Regions from separate parts of the Candidatus Sarcina troglodytae genome, predicted to be linked through region 2. Evidence: riboswitches for the same ligand, from Rfam matches in the RefSeq annotation. Region 2 holds a riboswitch; each other region holds the start of a gene.
The links. Region 2 has a riboswitch for S-adenosylmethionine ahead of HH195_RS10565 (O-acetylhomoserine aminocarboxypropyltransferase/cysteine synthase family protein). Riboswitches for the same ligand answer to the same signal wherever they lie in the genome.

Region 1 (5,792 bases), 350 kb from region 2:
TGTACCTATACAAACTATGATAGTGTCATTAGTAATGTAATCTTTTAAAAAATTAGCTATATTGTAATAACATAATGGCGAACTATAATTAACTTTTATTTTGCTCAAAGTGTCACCTCCCTCATAAATTTATATGAAATAAATAAAAAAAATATTAAATAAAAACAAGAGGTATTAAAAAGAATTATAAATAATTATATTTTTAAAGGAGACATTAGATGTGAAAAATAATAAAAAGGAAATATATTTAATAATTATTACTACTTTTTTTAGTGTAATAATTATGGTGTTTAGTTTTAGTATTAAGCAACCTAAAAGTTACATTGATGAGAAAATAGAAGAAAGCGAAGAAAATTATTTAGATAAAGATATAGCATTTAATAAAAATAAGGAGGAGTCTTTATTAAGTGAAAAAGATAATCAGATTTCTAAAAATAATGCTGATCAAGGGATAAATATAACTAATAAAAAAGAAGATATTTTAGAGGAAGATGAATTTTCAAGCATTTCTAATGAACATGTAGAGGTTATAGACGAAGAAAATTCACAGAAAATTATGCTTGTGGATAAAGATAAAGAAGAGAGGGTAGAAGAGGAAGTTGTACAAAGTGTATTTAAAACTGATAAAAACAGTATAATAAATAAAATATCAAGTATTGATAAATTAAAAATAATGAAAATGGCAAATAGTTTATCAGTAAATGATTATAGGAATCTTATAAATAATATCAAAAGGAATGATGAAGTGTTAGCTGCAACTGAAATATTTGAGCTATTAAAAAATAAATTATCAAAAAAACAGTATGATGAATTAGTTTTAATTTTGGATCCATATATAGATATAAAAATGATAGAAAATAAAATAAATGAAAAATAAAGAAAAACATATTAAATGAAAAAAATAAAGAGAAAAATGATAATAATTTAAAATAAAAAGAAAAAATGGCCTAAAAATAAGGTTGAAATAAACATAAATAACATATATACTAAGTCTTGTCGATTGGAGATGTTTCAAGAGAAAAAACAAAAAAGTTACGCTGGCATGGCTCAACGGTAGAGCAGCTGACTTGTAATCAGCAGGTTGTAGGTTCGATTCCTATTGCCAGCTCCAAAAATGTGGAGGAATTCCCGAGTGGCCAAAGGGGGCAGACTGTAAATCTGTTGTCAGTGACTTCGATGGTTCGAATCCATCTTCCTCCACCAATAAAAACAATAAGGTCGCATAGCTCAGCTGGGAGAGCATCTGCCTTACAAGCAGAGGGTCACAGGTTCGATCCCTGTTGTGACCACCATTAACTTAATATATGCTGGCATGGCTCAACGGTAGAGCAGCTGACTTGTAATCAGCAGGTTGTAGGTTCGATTCCTATTGCCAGCTCCAAATGTGGAGGAATTCCCGAGTGGCCAAAGGGGGCAGACTGTAAATCTGTTGTCAGTGACTTCGATGGTTCGAATCCATCTTCCTCCACCAATAAAAACAATAAGGTCGCATAGCTCAGCTGGGAGAGCATCTGCCTTACAAGCAGAGGGTCACAGGTTCGATCCCTGTTGTGACCACCATTAACTTAATATATGCTGGCATGGCTCAACGGTAGAGCAGCTGACTTGTAATCAGCAGGTTGTAGGTTCGATTCCTATTGCCAGCTCCAAATGTGGAGGAATTCCCGAGTGGCCAAAGGGGGCAGACTGTAAATCTGTTGTCAGTGACTTCGATGGTTCGAATCCATCTTCCTCCACCAAATAATAGGCACTATATTTTATGAAGATAGTGTCTATTTACATAGTTAAATGCATATACATATTAGAGTATATATAACTCTTATCAAGAGAGGTGGAGGGAAAAGGCCCTATGAAGCCCGGCAACCAGTGATTTACCAAGGTGCCAATTCCTGCAGTGTTTTATTGCAAGATAAGAGGAGCTTAGTGAATTCAAGTCTCTTCTTAAATTAAGTTGAGGCTTTTATTTTTAAATTTTTTAAGAAATTTAAAAAGGCTATTTAAGAAAGGAGTGAAAAAGAGGTTATTTTATATAACCCATAATTATGAGAAGATTATTTACATCAGAATCAGTAACAGAAGGGCATCCAGATAAAATTTGTGACCAAATATCAGATGCAGTTTTAGATGCTATAATAGCACAAGATCCAACAGCAAGAGTTGCTTGTGAAACAACAGTAACTACAGGGATGGTTATGATAATGGGAGAAATATCAACTAACTGTTATGTTGATATTCCTAAAGTAGCAAGAGAAACTATAAGAGAAATAGGATATGATAGAGCTAAATATGGTTTTGATTGCGATACTTGTTCAGTAATGACAACAATAGACGAACAATCAAATGATATAGCAATGGGTGTTGATGAAGCGTTAGAATCAAGAGAAGGTCAAAAAGATGATATTGAAGCTGTAGGGGCTGGAGATCAAGGTATGATGTTTGGTTTTGCGACTAATGAAACTGAAGAATTTATGCCTGCACCAATAGCTATGGCTCACAGATTATCAAGAAGATTAACTGAAGTTAGAAAAAATGGTACTTTACCTTATTTAAGACCAGATGGAAAAACTCAAGTTACAGTTGAATATGAAGATAATAAACCAGTAAGAATAGATGCTATAGTTATATCAACACAACATGGACCAGAAGTTTCTCAAGAACAAATAAGAGAAGATTTAATGGAACATGTAATAAAAGCTGTTATACCAGCAGAATTATTAGACGGTGAAACAAAATATTACATAAATCCAACTGGAAGATTTGTAATAGGTGGACCACAAGGGGATAGTGGATTAACAGGAAGAAAAATAATCGTTGATACTTATGGTGGATATGGAAGACACGGTGGTGGAGCTTTCTCAGGAAAAGATCCAACAAAGGTTGACAGATCAGCTGCATACGCTGCAAGATGGGTTGCTAAAAACTTAGTAGCTGCAGGAATTGCTGATAAATTAGAAATTCAATTAGCTTATGCAATTGGTGTTGCAAAGCCAGTATCAATAGTTGTAGATACTTTTGGAACAGGTAGAATATCAGACGATAAGATAGTTGAAATAGTTGAAAAAATATTTGACTTAAGACCAGGTGCTATAATAAAAGATTTAGAATTAAGAAGACCTATATACAGACAAACAGCAGCTTATGGACATTTCGGTAGAACTGATATAGATGCTCCATGGGAAAAATTAAACAAAGTAGAAGAGATAAAAAAATATCTTTAAGATATAAATGTTAAATAAGCATTCTTGTAATTTAATTACAAGAATGCTTATTTTCATATAAAGGAAAGTAGATTTTTTATTTTTTCAATTAATTTTTAACTTCATTTATTTATTAAAATAGTATATGAAAAATATTTTGATAAAATCATTGCAATTTAAACAAATTAAAATATGATATACTAATTATAGATTAAAGATAATAAATATTTGTAGGAGAACTGTTATGGAAGTATTAAGTGGTACAGTGGATAGTATTGTTTATAGAAGTGAGGAAAATGGATATACTATTGCTAAAATTAAAGATGATAATATTATTTATACGATAGTGGGAGAGATTCCTCATATAAGAGAAAGGCAATTATTAAAACTTTCAGGCACTTGGATTAATCATCCTAGTTTTGGGAAAGAGTTCAAAGTTGAAATTTGTGAGGAAATCATTCCAAGTTCTTCAAAAGATATAGAAAAATATTTATCATCAGGGGTAATACATGGTATTGGACCAATTACTGCTAAGAAAATAGTAAATAAATTTGGAGATAAAACATTAGAAATCTTAGATAACGATATAGATAAATTAAAAAATATAGATGGTATAGGAAATAAAAAATTTAAGATTATAAAAGAATCTTATGTAGAACAAAAAGAACTTAAGGATATATACATATTTTTTCAAAGTCATGGATTAACAATAAAGCAATGTATGAAAATTTACAAAAAATATGGGGTTATAGCCATTGATGTAATTAAAGAAAATCCATATAAACTTTGTGAAGATATTTTAGGAATTGGTTTTAAGATATCGGATAAAATAGCTAAATCAATAGGAATTGATATAGAATCACCTTTTAGAATACAAACTGGTATACAGTATATAATAAATGAATTTTGTATGGCTGGAAATACATATATGCCAAAGGATATACTTATAGAAAAATCAATTAAGATTTTGCAGGTTTCTAAAGAAATTATAGAAAAAAATATTTTAGATAGTGCTTTAGATAATAAAATAAAGGTTGAAAAAATATATGGAATTGAAGGTGTTTTTACTATACCGTATTATTACTGTGAACTTGGAATAACTAATAAAATATTAAGTTTAGCGATAAGTGATTTTGAACAGATAGATGAAAATGTAGAAAATTTAATTAAAAAGTTTGAAAAGAAAAATAATATTAATTTTGGAAAGGTTCAAAAAGAGGCTATTGAAGGTGCTTTTGAAAATGGTATAGAAATAATAACAGGAGGTCCAGGTACTGGTAAAACAACTATAATAAAATGTATAATAGATATATTTGAGAAATGTGGTTTTAGTGTAGCTTTAGGAGCGCCAACTGGAAGAGCTGCTAAAAGAATGAGTGAATCTACTGGTAGGGAAGCTAAAACGATACATAGAATGCTTGAAATGGGAATTAGAGATGATAAGGATTTTGCATTATTTTTAGAAGATGAAACTACATTAAAGGCAGATGTAATTATTATAGATGAAGCTTCAATGATAGATGTAATTGTTATGAATTCTCTTTTGAAAGCTATAAAAAGTGGAACAAGATTTATAATTGTAGGGGATATAGATCAATTACCATCAGTTGGCCCTGGAAATGTTTTGAGGGATTTAATAGAAAGTGATTTTACAAAGGTTGTGAGATTAGATGAAATTTATAGACAAGGCAAAGAAAGCATGATAGTTATAAATGCTCATAAAATTAATAAAGGAGAGATGCCAATTTTAAATGATAAAAATAGTGATTTTTATTTCCTTAAAGAAAATGTTCAAGAAAATATTTTAGAAACTATGAAACAACTTGTAAATTATAGGCTACCTAAATTTAATAGAAAATGGGATAAGTTAAGGGATATTCAAATATTAACACCTATGAGGAGGGGAGTGCTTGGAGTTAATAATTTAAATTCACAACTTCAAGATGTCTTAAATCCTAAGAGTAAAAGTAAGAATGAGAAGGTTTTTAGGGATTTTATTTTTAGAGAAGGCGATAAAGTAATGCAGATAAAAAATAATTATCAGCTTAAATGGGAAAGAGTTTCTGGAAATGGAGAACTTAGAGGGACAGGTGTTTTTAATGGTGATATGGGCTTTATAGAAAAAATAGACTTAGAAGGAAAGCAAATATTTGTAATATATGATGATGAGAGATTGGTTGTATATGATTTTATATATTTGGATGAATTAGAGTTAGCTTATGCAATAACAATACATAAAAGTCAAGGTAGTGAATTTAAAGTTGTTGTAATGCCAAGTTATATGGGAGCTCCACTTCTTATGAATAGAAATTTACTGTATACAGGAATAACAAGAGCAAAAGAAATGGTGGTTATAAATGGTGATATAAAATCATTGAATTATATGGTAAATAATAATAAAAGTATGGAGAGGTATTCATCATTAAAATTTAGGATTGAAGAAATAATAGCGGATAACGCTTTTAAATAATATAAGATAATGGAGGCGACATGAGGTCACTATATGATGATAATATTAAAAAATTAAATCTTTGGTGTAGAGATAACACCTCTAAGGTAATAAATATTGTTTTTAGACCTTATGATAACTTGGTT
Region 2 (5,792 bases):
ATCATAAAAAACTTCTCTTATATTAAATTTAATAAAGAGAAGTTTTTTACTTTTATTATTAATTTGTATATTTATACATAAATATTATTTTTTTTAAATTAATTCCTTTGAAACTATTGATTTTTTATATATTTATTTGTATAATTTACAAGTATTACTTAAATTTACTTTATATTTATACATGTAAGGGGGAAATTCTATGTTGATTAAGGAGTTGACTAACAAACAAAAAAATAATAATAGTAATCTATTAAAATTTATAATCCCTTCTCTTATAGGAGTTACATTATTTATGGTTCCCATTTACTATAATGGTGAACTTTCAATTCCAATTGCAGTTTGTTCAAATATTGTACAAGGCTTATTAGGTGATATATTACCCCTTGTCCTTACAATTTTGATTTGTTTAGTTGGTGTAATTACTGCAATTTACAAAATAACAAAACCTAAATTTATGATTAATAATAAAGTATGTAAAACATTTTTTGATATAAAACCTATATGGTTAATTGGAAGAATATTAGGAGCTTTATTTGTTTTAATGTCTTATTTAAATATAGGGCCAGGCTTTATATCTTCTGAAGATACAGGTGCATTTATACTTACAGGACTTTTACCTACGTTGTTTGTGGTATTTTTCTTTGCAGGATTATTCCTACCATTATTATTAAACTTTGGTCTTTTAGAGTTCTGTGGTTCTATGCTTACCAAAATAATGAGACCATTATTTAAGCTTCCTGGAAGATCTTCAGTAGATTGTATAACATCTTGGCTTGGAGATGGAACAATTGGAGTATTGCTAACTTCAAAACAATATGAAGAAGGATTCTATTCCCAAAGAGAAGCTTGTGTAATTAGTACAACTTTCTCTGTTGTGTCAGTTACATTTAGTTTTGTTATAATATCTCAAGTTGGTCTTAGCCATATGTTCATACCATTTTATTTAACTGTTATGATTTCTGGAATTATCGCTGCTATAGTTTTACCTAGGACTTGGCCACTTAAAAATATTCCTAATAAATATCATAATGGAGTACAACCTAAAAGCACAGAAAAAATTCCAAATGGCTATACCCCATTTACCTTTGGTCTTGATTTAGCTATAAAAAAAGCATCCACTCAAAAGGGTATTAAAGCTTTTTTTAAAGAAGGATTTCTAAATGTTTTAGATATGTGGATTGGTGTTTTACCAATAGTTATGGCTATGGGAACTATCGCATTAGGACTTGCAGAATATACACCAATATTCCAATGGCTTGGAGCACCGTTTATTCCGCTACTTAAACTTTTAGGAATACCAGAAGCTCAGGCGGCTTCGCAAACAGTTATAGTTGGCTTTGCTGATATGTTTTTACCATCAGTTATGGCTACAAAAATATCATCAGATATGACAAGATTTATAATAGCTTGCGTTTCAGTAACACAACTTATATACCTTTCAGAAGTTGGAAGTGTAATTTTAGGTTCTAAAATACCTTTGAAACTTAAAGATTTGTTTATAATATTTTTAATGAGAACATTGATAACATTGCCTATAATAACTCTTATTGCTCATATATTATTTTAAAAAACAGTTAAACAAAATAAATTATTATAATCAAAAACTCCTAAATATTTTATACTTAGGAGTTTTTAAAATTTTATTTACCATTGTCTTTACTTATAATTTTAATCCAATTACTATAAATTTTAATAGCATCTTCTCGCCAACTAAAATCTATATCACTTTCTATGGAATTGTTTTTAAAATAATACTTTGGAATATTAATTTTTAATCCTTTATTTAAATCTCTTAAATACTCTTTCTTTAGCGTATCTTTATCATACTCTAAATGTCCTAAAATATAATAATCATTAAAGTTTCCCTTTAAAATATGTTCTTCATTTTCCTCTGTTATAGCCAAAAGTTCTAAACTATTGCTATTTTCTATATCTTGTCTATTCAAAGATGTGTACCTTGAATGAGGTGATTTAAAAGAATTATAAACATCTTTTAAAATATCATCTCTCTTTATAATCTTGTGTCTAAATACTCCAAATATTTTACTTCCCTTTAACTCTTTTCTTATGCCATAGAAATGATTCAAAGCAACTTGTGCCCCCCAACATATATAAAGCGAGTATTTTTTATTCTTTCTTATATAATCTAATATAGCATTTAATTCATCTATATAAGAAACATCTCTAAATTCTATTTTCTCTAATGGGGCTCCCGTTATTATAATCCCATCAAGCTTTTGTTTAATCTCATCGAAATCCTCATAATTTAATTGCATATATCTATAATTTTCATGTTCTGATTTATAAGTATTTATTTTTATAAAATGAATATTCAAATCCTCATCACAGTTATTTAAAAGTTTTACTATTTGAGCTTCTGTTTCACTTTTTTTAGGCATTAAATTAACTATTCCAATATGCTTTGCCCCATGTTTACATCCATTAAAATTTATACTTATATTTTCATCTTTTAATATCTCTATTGCTTGAAATTTTTTTGAAATATAAATGGTCATTTTAATATCCTACCTTATTTAAGGCTTGCTCAAAATCACATATTATATCATCTATATTTTCAATTCCTACCGAAACCCTAACTAAATCTTCTGATACACCTGAAATTTTAAGTTCTTCTTTTGATAATTGCCTATGTGTTGTACTAGCTGGATGTATTAAAGTTGTTCTAACATCTCCTAAATGAACAACCAAAGGAATTAATTTTAAACTACCTATAAGTTTTCTAGCAGATTTTACTCCTCCTTTTACACCAAATGTTAATATACCAGATGCTCCTTTTGGTAAATACTCTTTAGCTATCTTATAATCTTTATTACATTCTAAAAGAGGGTAATTAACCCATTCTACATTCTTATGAGTTTGTAAAAATTTAGCTAAGGCTAGAGCATTTTTACTATGTCTATCCATTCTTAAATGCAATGTTTCTAATCCTAGGTTAGTTAAAAAGGCATTATTAGGACTAATTGCATTCCCTAAATCTCTAAGAAGCGTTACCCTAAGCTTAACTATATACGCTGAATTTTTAAAAGTTTCCACATATTTTAACCCATGATAACTTGGATCTGGTTCTGTAAGCTCATTAAATTTTCCATTTTCCCAATCAAAATTACCTCCATCAATAATCACACCACCTAACGCTACCGAATGACCATCTATATATTTACTTGTAGAATGAACAATAATATTAGCTCCATATTTAAATGGATTAAACAGATACGGCGTTGCAGTTGTATTATCTATAATTAAAGGAATATTAGATATCTTTGCAACCTTTGAAAATTTTTCAAAATCAAATATATTAAGGCTAGGATTTCCTATGGTTTCACCAAATATAAGCTTAGTATTATCTTGAATCTTACTTAAAATTTCATCTTCACTATCATAAGGATCAACAAATGTTGTTTCTATTCCGAAAGTCTTTAATGTTACATTAAATAGATTAAAAGTTCCACCATAAACACTAGAAACTGAAACTACATGATCACCACTTTTACAAATATTTAAAACGGCTAATAGCACTGCTGACTGACCTGATGATACACAAACTGCACCAACTCCATCTTCAAGAGCTGTTAATTTTTCTTCTAGTGCAGCCACGGTTGGATTGCTTATTCTAGAATATATATGCCCATTTTCTTTTAAATCAAAAAGATTAGCCACCTGCTCTGCACTATCAAATCTATAAGATGTGCTTTGAACTATTGGTAACGTAACTGAATTTAACGTTTCACCATTATATCCACCTTTTATACATAATGTTTCTTTTTTCAAATTTTCTTTATTCATTATTAATTCCCCCTTAATACTACATTTTTTAGCAATAATCAATAATAATTAACTTATACATGATAAATAAAATTTTATTTTTCTATAAAATAAAAAACTATTTCTATATCTAAAAAGATAAAGAAATAGTTTAGTTACTAAATTAATGTACTCATAAACTACTTTTATCTCTCAAAAAAATAAATTCTTGCAGGATTTAGCACAATTCCAATATGATTATTGGCTGTTGCTAGGCTTCATAGGGCCAGTCCCTCCACCATTCTTGATAAAAGATTTTTTATTTATTTTTTAATTATATTTTTATAATATTTAATATTTATTTTATTTGTTACAACTTCTTAATATAATTTATAATAATATTTAAAGTAAAATATTCCTATTTATAAAAACTTTAATAATATTTTAATCTAACTAACCTTAGCTTCTACATTATTTGAAGTTGCTTTAATCTTTCTTCCTTTAAACACATAATAAATTATAAAAGGTAACACCATAGTTACTGCAAAACAAACAATTAATATTGTTGTATACTCTCCTATACTACCACTTTGAAGACCAGATGGTGGCAAGAAAGATATTATAAAGGCTATTACTGAAAATATTAAACCTATTATAGCTAAAATAAGTTTTACTACTATTCCCCCAGGTATTTCGTAAGCTCTCTTTAAATTTCTTTTCTTAAGTACAAGATTAATATATGCTAAGAAAAATAAAAAATATGCAGCAAGATAAACAATAACTGTTAATGTCATTGCCATAAAAAATGAAACATTAGAGCTTCCGCCTCCAAAAGTTAAAACTATTGCCCACATTGTAACAACAATTCCTTGAATTATTAAAAGTTTTGGTGCTACATCATTTTTATTTCTTTTAGCTAACCCCTTAGGAAATATTCCATATTCACCTGCAACAGAAAGTCCTCTAGTTGGTCCTACAATCCAAGAACTAACCTCTGCAATAGAACCAATCGCTAAGAAAATTATTATAATATCCACAAGCCATGAAAAATGCCCGAAGTGATTAATAAGTAGTGCAAAAGTTTGAAATACTCCTTCATTTAAGCTAAGAACTGATTTAGGGACAACTGCACCTACTGATATAGCTCCTATTGTATTTAAAATTATTGCTAAAAATAATAAAATAATTACTGCTATTGGGTAATCTCTTTTTGGATTTTTCATATCATTTACATGAGTTGCTGAAACTTCAACCGCCATATAAGATAACATAAATGACACTAATACAACCAATGAATTTATATTTGTAAAATTAGGTAAAAATGTCTTTGTACTTATGTCTATATCAATTGGATTTCCTGAAAATATGTACACTGCTGATAAAATAAATAAAATAAATGCTGGTATTAAAACACCACCTATAAATCCAATTCTAGCTATTTTAGCCGTATTTCTTATTCCACTTAATTGAATAAAAGTTACAGCCCAGAAAATTATAATTACTGCTAAAAATTTAAGTGTTGGATCTGAATTTAACGCTGTCCATCCAGTTACATATGCTATTGCACCCACAACATAATATATCATTGTTACTGCACCTATTGTAAAAACAACAAACTGAAAAAATATGTGAGCAAATCCCCATTTTTCACCTAAAGTATTTTTGGTCCAAGTAAAAACTCCACCCTCACTCCATCCTTCAACAGTTGCCATCTCTGCTGCACACAATACAACTGGTAAAAACCATAAAAATCCTCCAGCTAATAAATAAAACACAGCACTAAAGCCTGATGTTGCAAAGGTTGGATATTCATACAACTCTACAAGGATTGAACCTGTTATAAACAAAAATCCAAACATTGAAAGCTTCTTTTTATTCTCCAAACAAAAAACCTCCTCTTTCATTAACTTTCAAATCTAATTTTTAGAACAATCCATTGTTTAAAATATATAATTCAAAACATATTTTTTCTAAAGCAAAAAAACTACTTCTTTGCAAGACGACAAAGAAATAGTTTCTATCTTAACTAA
Region 3 (5,792 bases), 820 kb from region 2:
TTCAAAGCTTCCTTAAACAATTTTTTACCTGTTGGATTTATTCTCTCACCAACTACTTTAACACCATCTATTTCCACAAATTTAGAAGGAGTACATACAGCACATATATTTCTTTTCTCTCTTTTTTTAATATTTTTCTCTTGTATTTTTTCTCTAACGGTTGCAATATATTCTGGAGTAGTTCCACAGCATCCTCCTAAAATATCCGCACCTAAACTTAAAAATTCAACCATATAATTTGAAAATTCATTTTTATCTATATCATAAATTGCTACCTCTCTATTCATTTTTGGAAGACCAGCATTTGGCTGCACTATAACTTTTTTATTCGCAACCTTTAATATTCTCTGTATTATAGGCTTTATTTCTTTTGGTCCTAAGGAACAATTTACACCAATTGCATCTACTCCTAAGCCTTCTAAAGTTATAACCATACTCTCAGGAGTACACCCTGTAAATGTCCTTTCGTTTTCTTCAAAGCTCATTGTACAAAATACGGGAAGATTACTATTTTCTTTTGCTGCTAAAACAGCCGCTTTTGCTTCATATAAATCCGTCATGGTTTCTATTAATATAATATCTGCACCAGATTTCACACCTTGAAGTATTTGCCTTTTAAATATCTCATATGCTCTATCAAAACTTAATGTTCCCATTGGTTCTAAAAGTTGCCCTATAGGTCCTATATCTAATGCAATTTTTACATTTCTGTCTGCAACCGCTTCTTTAGCAATATTTACAGCACTATCTATTATTTCCTCTACTGTGTATCCATATTTTTTAAGTTTAAGCTCATTTGCTCCAAAAGTATTGGTTGTTATAATATTAGCCCCTGCATTTATATATTCTTTATGAATATCACAAATTATATCTTTTTCACTTATATTAAAGCACTCTACTCCATTTTCAAGGCTTAAACCTTTTTTTTGAATCATAGTTCCCATTGCACCATCAAATAGTATTATTTCCACAGATATCACCCTTTCTCTTGTATAAACAATCTTTATTTTTTAAGCAAACAGCACATTTTTGTATTTGTTTTTCTATATTCTCTTTTGATATCCCAATTATTGCTGTAACTGATTTTCTGGGTATTAAAATATTATTTTCTGAACATGTAAGCCCTATTTCTTTTGGGCAATTTAAAAGATTTATAAAATTACTTTGAATCTCTATTGGTAAATCTCCATAACCTGGACTATACCTTGTTGTTATAAATCTATTTTCTCTTTTCATATCATTTTTTATTGCTTCTTCTAATGAATCACAAACTTCTTCAATAGCAGTTGTTCCACAACAATCTATAATAATTGATTGTGATAAAGACTTCTTTTCATAAAGTCTAAATAATTTTTCAAAATCATTTCCTAATGTTGTTGCTATTAAAAAACATTCATCACATAATCTTAAATGTTTCTCTATGTCTTTTCCCATTAAAATAAAATTCGTCCCTTTTAATAATATTCCTTCTTCTACCCTTACTATTTTATATCTTTTAATTACATATCTTAAATGTATATAATTCTTTACTAATTGTTTTATTGTCTTAATATCATCCTTTATTTGTTCATCTAATATTTGTCCACCATATCCTAAATATCTTAAAATCTCAATTGTATTTATTTTAATTTCTTCCAAATTCATCTATACTCCTTTTATTTATGCAACTTACTATTGATGATATATTCTTTATTATACTTTTAGCAACTATTGGATTGTTCATAGTATATATATGAACTCCTTTAACTCCTGAAGACACTAAATCTATTATTTGTTCCACTGAATAGGCTATTCCAGCATCTCTTAATGCTATAGCATCATATTCATATTTATCTACTATTTTCATAAATTTTTTAGGAAAAGTAGCACCACATAAAGAAATTATCCTCTCTATCTGTTTTTTATTTACAACAGGCATAACACCAGATTGTATAGGAACATCTATATTCGCACTATAAACCTTGTCTAAAAAATTATAAAATATATTATTATCAAAAAATAATTGCGATACTAAATTATTAACTCCACAATCAACTTTCAATTTCAAATTTCTTATATCTTCATCTAAAGTAATACACGCTGGATGTCCTTCTGGATAACAAGCACCTGCAATATTAAAATCATTATACATTTTCACATAAGAAATTAAATCACTTGCATATTTAAAATCACCACAAGTACAATTTCCTGTAACATCTCCCCTAAGAGCTAATATATTTTCAATATTGTTATTTTTTAATAATTTTAAAATCTTATCTATATCTTTTTTAGTTGATTTTATACATGTTAAATGTGCAACTGATTCTATATTATACTCATTCTTTACTTTACTAGCTAAATCTATTGTTTTATTATTAATAAACGATCCTCCAGCACCATAGGTTACACTTATATAATCTGGATTTAAAATTTTTAACTCATCTAATGTATTATATATTTTGTTCACATCACCATTAGGTTTTGGTGGAAATATTTCAAAAGATATTACGACCTCTTTTTTATTAAAAATTTCACTAATTCTCAATTACTAATCCCCCCTAAAATAAAAACGCCTAAGAGAAATATCCTAGACGTTTATACAAATACAGTATATACATAAAATATCTCTTATCTTTCAGTAAAAACTGCAGGATTTAGCACCATAAAATTGGTTGCTGGGCTTCATAGGGCCAGTCCCTCCACCACTCTTGATAAGTATATTAAATTGATTTTTATTTATCATTCTTTAATTGTTAAATTTTAAAAAAATTTAAATAAGTTTATTTATATTTATATGCTAAAACTTTATTAAATAGAACTTTTAATAGTTAATATAGTTGTTGTTTCATGACATTTATAATATGCTATAATTATATTGTCATTATCTAAATTATTATAAATTTTAATATTATATTACTTATAAGGAGGTGAATCCGTTAATATATAAACTTAAAATAAAGTTTATATGATTTAAAACGGATTAATAATGTTTAGATCATTTAAATGGTATATACTAGGATACGTAGGAACGTTAGTTGCTTTTATTCCTAAAGAAAAGGAAGCTCAAAAACTACTTGCTGAAGGGAAAATAGATGAGATGAATAATATAGTTTGTCTAGGCACAAGAACTATATCACAAAAACTAATAAAACTTTCCGATTCAACTGTAAATGTTCATGGGCTTGAAAATATTCCTGAAGGTCCTGTCTTATTTGTCTCTAATCACCAAAGCAATATGGATATTGCTATAATTTGTGGATTTATAGACAAACCTAAAGGTTTTATTGCTAAAAAAGAATTAAAAAAATTACCTTTAATAAATAAATGGATAACCCTAGCAGGTTCTATATACTTAGACAGAGAAAACCCTAGAAAGTCTATGGAAGGAATATTAGAAGGTATTAAAACTTTAAAAAATGGACACTCTCTAGTAGTTTTTCCTGAAGGTACTAGAAGTCGTGGCGATAAAATGGGGGAATTTAAATCTGGAAGCTTTAAATTAGCAACTAAATCTAAAGTTCCTATAGTTCCTCTTACAATTGATGGGACTTATAGAGTTATGGAAGCTAACAAAATACTAATTAAACCTAGTAATATAAACTTCTATGTTCACAAGCCTATATACACAGACAAACTTTCTAAAGAAGAAATTACAAAATTACCAGAAACAGTTGAACATATCATACGAAGCAAACTCCCAAATAAAGGAGAGTAATTATAGTTGATTTAATATTTTTGATAAAATATTAAATATATCTTGTTTATTTTGCATTATACAAAAATAAGAGCTATAAAAAATTATAGCTCTTATATGTTAAAACAAATTATCTTCTATTTTGTTGCTTTCTTGCTCTTCTGCATTCTGGACATCTTACTGGATCATTATCAAATCCTTTTTCTTTGTAAAATGCTTGTTCTCCCTCTGTGAATATAAATTCTTTTCCACAGTCTTTGCATACGATTGTTTTATCTGCCATTTTCTATTCCTCCAATTAGAAAGATAAATAACTATTAACAAACTCTCTAAAATGGAGAAATTCATTAATTAATTAAAATCTTTATTTATTTTATTGTTATTTTAGCACAGTATTTATATGTTTTCAATAAGTTTTATTAAATTTTAGCAAAAAAATATTTACGTTTTCATAAAATAAAATTTCTTTAAAAAGACACTTTAATATATCTTAATTTAATTTCAAACCATTAAAGTGCCTAATTATTTTTTAATTATTTTTTATAACAATATTGTTTCCATCTGTATCTACTATTATAACAGAGTTATCTTTTATCTCTCCAGCTATTATTTTTTTTGCAATATCTGTTTCTAAAACATTTCCTATAAACCTTTTAAGTGGTCTTGCTCCATAAACTGGGTCATACCCTTGCTTAGCTAAAATTTCTTTAGCAGAATCTGTTACATTCATGTCAATATTTCTATGTTTTAATCGTTTTTTAACATCTTTTAAGAATATATCAATTATCTTTTTAATTCCTTCAAGATTTAATGGCTTAAACATTATAATGTCATCAACCCTATTTAAAAATTCAGGCTTAAACCTTAATTTCATTTCATTCATTACAGCATCTCTTGCCTCTTTAGATATTTCACCATTTTCATTGTTTTCTAGAAGATAGTTACTACCAATATTTGATGTCATAATTATTATTGTATTTTTAAAATCCACGGTTTTACCTTTATTATCAGTAAGTCTTCCATCATCTAATATTTGTAAAAACATATTAAATACATCTTCATGAGCTTTTTCTATTTCATCAAACAATATAACAGAATATGGTTGTCTTCTAACTGCTTCAGTTAATTGACCACCTTCTTCATATCCAATATATCCTGGAGGAGGTCCAACAAGTCTAGATACAGCATGTTTTTCCATATATTCTGACATATCTATTCTTATTATATTATCCTCACTATCAAAAAGATTTCTAGCTAAAGTTTTGGCAAGTTCTGTTTTACCAACTCCTGTAGGTCCTAAGAATATAAAAGAACCTATTGGTTTATTTTCATCTTTAAGTCCAGCCCTTGCCCTTATAACAGCATTAGCTACAGCTTCTGTTGCCTCTTCTTGACCTATTACTCTCATTTTTAATTCTTCTTCAAGTCTTAAAAGTTTCTCTCTTTCACCTTCAACTAGTCTAGTTACAGGAATTCCAGTCCATTTAGAAACTATTTGAGAAATTTCTTCTTCTGTTATTTCTTCTTTAAGCATGGAAGTATCGTGATTTTGTTCCATATCAGCTTCTTTTTCTTTTATTTTAGCTTCAATTTCTGGAATTCTACCATATTTAATCTCTGCTACCTTATTTAAATCATATTGTCTTTCATATTCTTCTGCCATACCTCTTAAAGTGTCAAGCTCAGATTTTAAATTTTTAATTTCAGTTATTTGAGATTTTTCCTTTTCATATTTAGCAGTCATCTCGTTATTTTTTTCTTTAAGAACTGCTAACTCTTTCTCTAAATCCTCTAATTTAATCTTAGAAACTTCATCATCTTCCATGGACAATGCTTCTTTTTCTGTTTCAAGTGTCAAAAGTTTTCTTCTTATTCTATCAAGTTCTGTAGGTAGTGAATCTATTTCTGATCTTACCATAGCACCAGCTTCATCAATTAAATCTATCGCTTTATCTGGTAGATACCTATCTTGAATATATCTATCTGAAAGTGTTGCTGCTGCAACTATTGCAGAATCATGAATTCTTATACCATGATGAATTTCAAACCTTTCTTTTAATCCCCTTAATATAGATATAGCATCTTCAACTGTCGGTTCGTTAACTATAACTGGTTGGAA
Region 4 (5,792 bases), 250 kb from region 2:
TACAAGCAAAAACGTGTATCTTTAGCTCAGCTGGATAGAGCAACGCCCTTCTAAGGCGTGGGCCTGGGGTTCGAATCCCTAAAGGTACACCATTTTGGGATATCGCCAAGCGGTAAGGCAACGGACTTTGACTCCGTTACTCGTAGGTTCGAATCCTGCTATCCCAGCCATGCGGGTGTAGTTCAATGGTAGAATGTCAGCCTTCCAAGCTGAACACCCGGGTTCGATTCCCGGTACCCGCTCCATTAAAATTAAAAACAGTTTTGTGCATTATTAGCTCAGTTGGTAGAGCACCTGACTCTTAATCAGGGTGTCCAGGGTTCGATCCCCTGATGATGCACCATATGCGGGTGTAGTTCAATGGTAGAATGTCAGCCTTCCAAGCTGAACACCTGAGTTCGATTCTCAGTACCCGCTCCATTAAAAATTAAAAACAGTTTTGTGCATTATTAGCTCAGTTGGTAGAGCACCTGACTCTTAATCAGGGTGTCCAGGGTTCGATCCCCTGATGATGCACCATATGCGGGTGTAGTTCAATGGTAGAATGTCAGCCTTCCAAGCTGAACACCTGAGTTCGATTCTCAGTACCCGCTCCAAATAAAGAACAGTTTGATAAGCTATTATCAAACTGTTTTTGTTATATAAAAATGAAAATATGTAAGAAAGGATTGTCTAAAATAAGGCTAGAGTAAAAAATATGAATTATATAAAAAGAATTGCAGCCATACATGATATGTCCTGTTTTGGGAAAGCATCATTAACTACAATAATACCTATTTTATCTGTTATGGGAAATGAAGTTTGTCCTATGCCAACGGCTATTTTATCTACACATACAGGTGGGTTTGGCAAACCGGCTTTTGTTGATTTGAGTGATTTTATGCAAGAGGCTAAAAAACATTGGGAAGGTTTAGAAATAAATTTTCAATGTATTTATAGTGGGTATTTAGGAAACTCTAATCAAGTTAATTTTGTAATTGATTTTATAAGAAGTTTTAAAAAAAATGATACACTTGTAGTTGTTGATCCTGTTATGGGGGATAATGGGAAACTTTATATTGGAATAGATACTAAGATGGTAGAAAGTATGAAAAAGCTTATAGCATTTTCTGATATTATAACACCTAATATAACAGAGGCTTGTTTTTTACTTGGAAAAGAATATAAAGAGTTTTTCACAAATGAAGAAGTTGAAGAATATGCTATAGAACTTAGTAAGTTAGGGATAAAAAAAGTTATCATAACTAGTGTAGTAAATGAGTATAATAAGGAGTATATAAATACTATAGCTTATGATAAAGAAGAAAGGAAGATTATTAAAATAAAAAACAAAAGGATAAATGCTTCTTACTCTGGAACTGGGGATGCATTTACTTCGATTGTAATAGGCTCAATGATGCAAAACAAATCTTTTGAGGAATCTGTAAAAAAAGCTTGTGATTTTCTACAAAAAGTAATTAAAAATAGTTCTAAACTTGATTATCCTAAAAATCAAGGGATAATTTTAGAAAAATTTTTAAAGGATATTTAGAAAAAAATTTAATAAAATGTAGAAAATATATATAAATTTATGATTGACAAATTTTATAATAGATGTTAATATAAATAAAAATCGAATAATTCTTATCAAGAGAGGCGGAGGGACTGGCCCTGTGAAGCCCAGCAACCAATATTATTAATTTGCTTTTAATAAGTGTATTTAGGCTTTTATTAGTAATATTAAAATATAGTGGTGCTAATTCCTGCAGATTTAACTGAGAGATAAGTGATAAACACGTATATGTAGCTTCTGTCTAAATCGGCAGAAGTTTTTTTATTTTATAAATGCTATTATAAGGTTTGAAACTTTATTAACTTAGGTTTACTGCTTTTAAGATTATTTGGTTTAATTATTTTAGGGAGTGATTTTAAATGGAAAAAAGTAAGGGAAATGCCTTAGCATTATTGCCATTAATTCTTTTTATGGCTATATATTTAGGAGGAGGTATATTATTAAATGATTTTTATGCTATGTCTGTTTTGGTTCCAGGAATAATTGCAGCAGTTGTAGCTATTTTCATGAATAGAAAAAAAGGTTTTAATAATAGTTTAGAAACATTTTGCAAGGGGGCTGGACATTTAGATATTATCTTAATGGTGTTTATATTTATTTTAGCTGGAATTTTTGCTCAAGTTGCAAAATCAATGGGTGCTGTTGAAGCTACAGTAAATTTAGGGCTTACAGTTATTCCAAGCAATATCTTAGTTGCAGGGATATTTGTTATTTCGGCTTTCATTGCCATATCTTTAGGTACATCTATGGGAACAATCGCGGCTGTTGCTCCAATAGCTGTTGAAATAGCGGCTAAAACAGGACTTGCTACTCCTTTAATAGTTGGTGCAGTAGTTGGAGGAGCTATGTTTGGAGATAACCTATCAATGATTTCTGATACAACAATTGCGGCAACAAAAACTCAAGGTTGTGAAATGAAGGATAAATTTAAAACTAATTTTAAAGTTGTTTTACCTGCAGCTATTATAGCTATTATAGTTTATATTGTTTTAGGAAATGGGGCGCAAGTTGCATCTGCTTCTTATGATTACAATCTTATAAAAGTTATACCTTATTTAGGTATTTTAGTAGCAGCATTGTTAGGTGTTAATGTAATAATGGTGTTAACAGGTGGAATTGTATTAGCTTCAGGAATAGGCTTTTTAACAAATTCTTTAACTGTAAATACATTTTTAGATTCTGTATCTTCTGGTATATCAGGAATGAGTGAGACAATTATAATTGCTCTTTTAATAGGAGGTATAGTAAATGTAGTTAAAGAAAATGGTGGAATAGATTTTATATTAAATTTAATAACAAGCAGAATAAAAACAAAAACTGGAGCAGAACTTGGAATTGGAGCTTTAGTTGGAATTGTTGATGCGTGTACAGCTAACAATACAATAGCAATAGTTACGGTAGGTCCAATAGCTAAAAATATATCCAATAAATATGGGTTAGAATCTACAAGAATTGCAGGGATACTAGATATGTTCTCTTGTGCAATGCAAGGAGTTATACCATATGGAGCACAACTTTTATCAGCAGCAGCAATAGCTTCTGTATCCCCAATAGAAATAATGAAATATCTTTTCTATCCATATTTAATGGGGATTTGTGCAGTGATATTTATTACTGTATTTAAATCAAGAAGTAAGGCAAGTGTTCTTAAAAAAGAGTTAGCATAAAACAAAAAAGGGGTTGTATCAAATGTTTGATATAATCCCTTTTTTATTTTAAAATAATGTGCTAAAAAGTAAAAATTTTTACTTTGCAATATATTATTTTAATATTAAAGGTTAAGGAATTATTATTTTTTTAGTAAAAGACAGATACTTTGTGAAGAAATACCTTCTTTTTTACCAGTAAACCCTAAACCCTCTTCTGTTGTTGCTTTTACATTTATTTGATTCATACCTATATTAAGAGCATTTGATATATTCTCTCTCATGGTGGTTATGTGAGGCGCCATTTTAGGTGCTTGTGCAATAATTGTAGAATCTATGTTTAATATTTCAAAGTTATTTTTTTTAAGTAATTCACCTACATAAGTTAATAGCTTTATGCTACTTATTCCTTTATACTTTTCGTCAGTATCTGGAAAATGCTTACCTATGTCTCCTAGGGCGGCTGCACCTAAAAGACTATCCATAATTGCATGAAGTAAGACATCAGCATCTGAATGTCCTAAAAGCCCTTTGTCATAAGGAATATTAACACCGCCAATTATTAAATCTCTATTTTCTGTAAGTTTATGAACATCATAGCCCATTCCTATTCTCAAAAAAATCACCTCTTTTAAAATTTTACATTATTTCAATTTTCAAGAACTTAATATAAATGTATAATATAAATATATAATATTAATTTAATTTTAGAAAGGGAGAATTTTATGTTTTATGTATAAATTAAAAAACGTGATTGGTATTACTTTTATGGGTATAGGTATTTTGTTAATTTCAGTTACTATTTTTATGAAATATGATACTTATAAAAGACAACAGGATAGTTTAGAAAGTTTTAAAAATTTAAATTTTTATGATGAAGATGATGAGCAAGTTGAGATAGAGAATAATGTGGATAAGCCTATGGCGGTTTTAAATATACCAAAAATAAATTTGGAGATAGCTGTAGTTGAGGGGGTAGAAAAAGAAAATATAAAATATCTTGTGGGGCATTTTAAAGATAGTGTTATGCCAGGTGAGGTAGGTAATTTATGTATTGCAGGGCACAGAACGTCTAATTATGGTCAACCATTTAAAGAAATAGATAAATTGGAAAATGGAGATGAAATTATATTTACTTATAAAAATAAAGAATATATATATTTGGTAAATTCAAGTTTTGTAGTCACTCCAGATGAAACTTATATATTAGATAATACTGAAAATGAATCTATTGTAACAATAGTTACTTGTACATTAGACAGCAAGAATAGGTTGATAATAAGAGGAAGATTGAAATAACAAAGGGTTAAATGGGGGATTAAATATTTATGGATACACAAAGTATAGATTTTATGAGAGATAAATATATTTTTTCAAAGGAAAGACATATAAGAAAGGTTAGAAAAAATATTTCTAAAGAGCGTATACGCCTTTTTATAAATGAACTAAAAAAATATAAAATATCATTGCTTAAATTAAGTAGAAAAGAAATTAGTCAAAGAGATAGAAATTTATTGTTAAATATAGCTTTATATATTTATGAGGATGATAGAATGTTAAAATTAATAAGAAAGAATAAAACTTTACCTTTTAACAAACTATCCAAACAAACCAACATAAATATGGATTTTTTAATAAAGTGGAGGGGTTATATATTAGCTTATGTTATATTAGCTTCGGATAATAAATATGTAGACATTTATGATTATCTTGATGTAAACTTTAAAGAGTTAGAAAATAATAATACTAGAAGAACTTATGTAGACATTGATATATATAGAGGTGTTGTTCTTGAAGTGTATAAAAATAGTGCTGTAATATTAACAAGTTCAGGTGAATTTATTAATATAAATAAAAGAAATGAGATTATAGGTGCTGATATATGCGGGAGAAGAAAGTTAGGACTTAAACCATATAAAAAATTAATAATTTGCATTTCTTTATTATGTTTTATAGTGGGGGCTTTAGGTTTTTATTCTTATGGGAGAGAAAGGTCTACAATAGTAATTCAAGGGACATCACGAATAAAGTTTACAGTAAATAGTTTTAATAGGATAACTTATGGGTATTCTGCTACGGAAAAAGGAAAATTGCTTTTAAATGAAGCAAAATGGAAAAATAAAAGTGTAACTTCAGCTCTAGATGATATTTTTAGTTTCATGAGCGAACTTGATATGATTCCTAATAATAGGAAAATTGAGATAATAGTTACAGGAGAGAGCTTAAAAGAATCTAATATAGACAATATTTCTGAATATGTTTCGTGTATAAATAGTGATGGTGATTTAAGTAATGATATAAGAGTGATCATAAATAATTCTGGAAATGAAAAAATATTAAAATAAACTAGAGAAAGGTTTGTTAATATGGATAAATGTTTAAAGAACAAACGAAAAGAAGAAGTAAGATTAAATAAGTATATAAGTGATACAGGCTTTTGCTCAAGAAGAGAGGCTGATAAATTAATTGAAGAGAATAGAGTGAAAGTAGATGGCATTAAAGCTACTATGGGGAGTAAAGTTTTTAGAGGGCAAAAGGTTACAATAGATAATAAAGAATTAAAAGTAGAAAATAAATTAATTTATATAGCATTA

Region 1: linked by a shared signal. The riboswitch ahead of metK (methionine adenosyltransferase) and the one ahead of HH195_RS10565 (O-acetylhomoserine aminocarboxypropyltransferase/cysteine synthase family protein) in region 2 are both predicted to bind S-adenosylmethionine.
Region 3: linked by a shared signal. The riboswitch ahead of metF (methylenetetrahydrofolate reductase [NAD(P)H]) and the one ahead of HH195_RS10565 (O-acetylhomoserine aminocarboxypropyltransferase/cysteine synthase family protein) in region 2 are both predicted to bind S-adenosylmethionine.
Region 4: linked by a shared signal. The riboswitch ahead of HH195_RS09350 (Na+/H+ antiporter NhaC family protein) and the one ahead of HH195_RS10565 (O-acetylhomoserine aminocarboxypropyltransferase/cysteine synthase family protein) in region 2 are both predicted to bind S-adenosylmethionine.

The regions. Positions count from the first base shown of each region.
Region 1 covers NZ_CP051754.1:1,921,238-1,927,029, reverse strand. Annotated here, with positions in the region: gene yyaC (spore protease YyaC) at 1-108, opposite strand, end outside; gene HH195_RS08820 (hypothetical protein) at 221-877, shown strand; tRNA gene HH195_RS08815 (tRNA-Thr) at 1,037-1,111, shown strand; tRNA gene HH195_RS08810 (tRNA-Tyr) at 1,119-1,203, shown strand; tRNA gene HH195_RS08805 (tRNA-Val) at 1,217-1,292, shown strand; tRNA gene HH195_RS08800 (tRNA-Thr) at 1,307-1,381, shown strand; tRNA gene HH195_RS08795 (tRNA-Tyr) at 1,387-1,471, shown strand; tRNA gene HH195_RS08790 (tRNA-Val) at 1,485-1,560, shown strand; tRNA gene HH195_RS08785 (tRNA-Thr) at 1,575-1,649, shown strand; tRNA gene HH195_RS08780 (tRNA-Tyr) at 1,655-1,739, shown strand; SAM riboswitch class I at 1,817-1,916, shown strand; gene metK (methionine adenosyltransferase) at 2,043-3,218, shown strand; gene recD2 (SF1B family DNA helicase RecD2) at 3,442-5,667, shown strand; gene HH195_RS08765 (hypothetical protein) at 5,688-5,792, shown strand, end outside.
Region 2 covers NZ_CP051754.1:2,269,256-2,275,047, forward strand. Annotated here, with positions in the region: gene HH195_RS10550 (hemoblobin-interacting domain-containing protein) at 1-1, shown strand, start outside; gene HH195_RS10555 (YjiH family protein) at 200-1,567, shown strand; gene HH195_RS10560 (homoserine O-acetyltransferase/O-succinyltransferase family protein) at 1,641-2,516, opposite strand; gene HH195_RS10565 (O-acetylhomoserine aminocarboxypropyltransferase/cysteine synthase family protein) at 2,518-3,804, opposite strand; SAM riboswitch class I at 3,966-4,076, opposite strand; gene HH195_RS10570 (amino acid permease) at 4,212-5,645, opposite strand.
Region 3 covers NZ_CP051754.1:1,453,894-1,459,685, forward strand. Annotated here, with positions in the region: gene HH195_RS06515 (homocysteine S-methyltransferase family protein) at 1-944, opposite strand, end outside; gene HH195_RS06520 (vitamin B12 dependent-methionine synthase activation domain-containing protein) at 952-1,644, opposite strand; gene metF (methylenetetrahydrofolate reductase [NAD(P)H]) at 1,625-2,524, opposite strand; SAM riboswitch class I at 2,605-2,697, opposite strand; gene HH195_RS06530 (lysophospholipid acyltransferase family protein) at 2,966-3,694, shown strand; gene HH195_RS06535 (zinc-ribbon domain-containing protein) at 3,804-3,956, opposite strand; gene clpB (ATP-dependent chaperone ClpB) at 4,203-5,792, opposite strand, start outside.
Region 4 covers NZ_CP051754.1:2,020,700-2,026,491, reverse strand. Annotated here, with positions in the region: tRNA gene HH195_RS09390 (tRNA-Arg) at 16-92, shown strand; tRNA gene HH195_RS09385 (tRNA-Gln) at 96-170, shown strand; tRNA gene HH195_RS09380 (tRNA-Gly) at 172-245, shown strand; tRNA gene HH195_RS09375 (tRNA-Lys) at 268-343, shown strand; tRNA gene HH195_RS09370 (tRNA-Gly) at 347-420, shown strand; tRNA gene HH195_RS09365 (tRNA-Lys) at 444-519, shown strand; tRNA gene HH195_RS09360 (tRNA-Gly) at 523-596, shown strand; gene HH195_RS09355 (pyridoxamine kinase) at 698-1,531, shown strand; SAM riboswitch class I at 1,621-1,768, shown strand; gene HH195_RS09350 (Na+/H+ antiporter NhaC family protein) at 1,912-3,219, shown strand; gene ispF (2-C-methyl-D-erythritol 2,4-cyclodiphosphate synthase) at 3,342-3,815, opposite strand; gene HH195_RS09340 (class D sortase) at 3,931-4,497, shown strand; gene HH195_RS09335 (anti-sigma factor domain-containing protein) at 4,527-5,543, shown strand; gene rluF (23S rRNA pseudouridine(2604) synthase RluF) at 5,565-5,792, shown strand, end outside.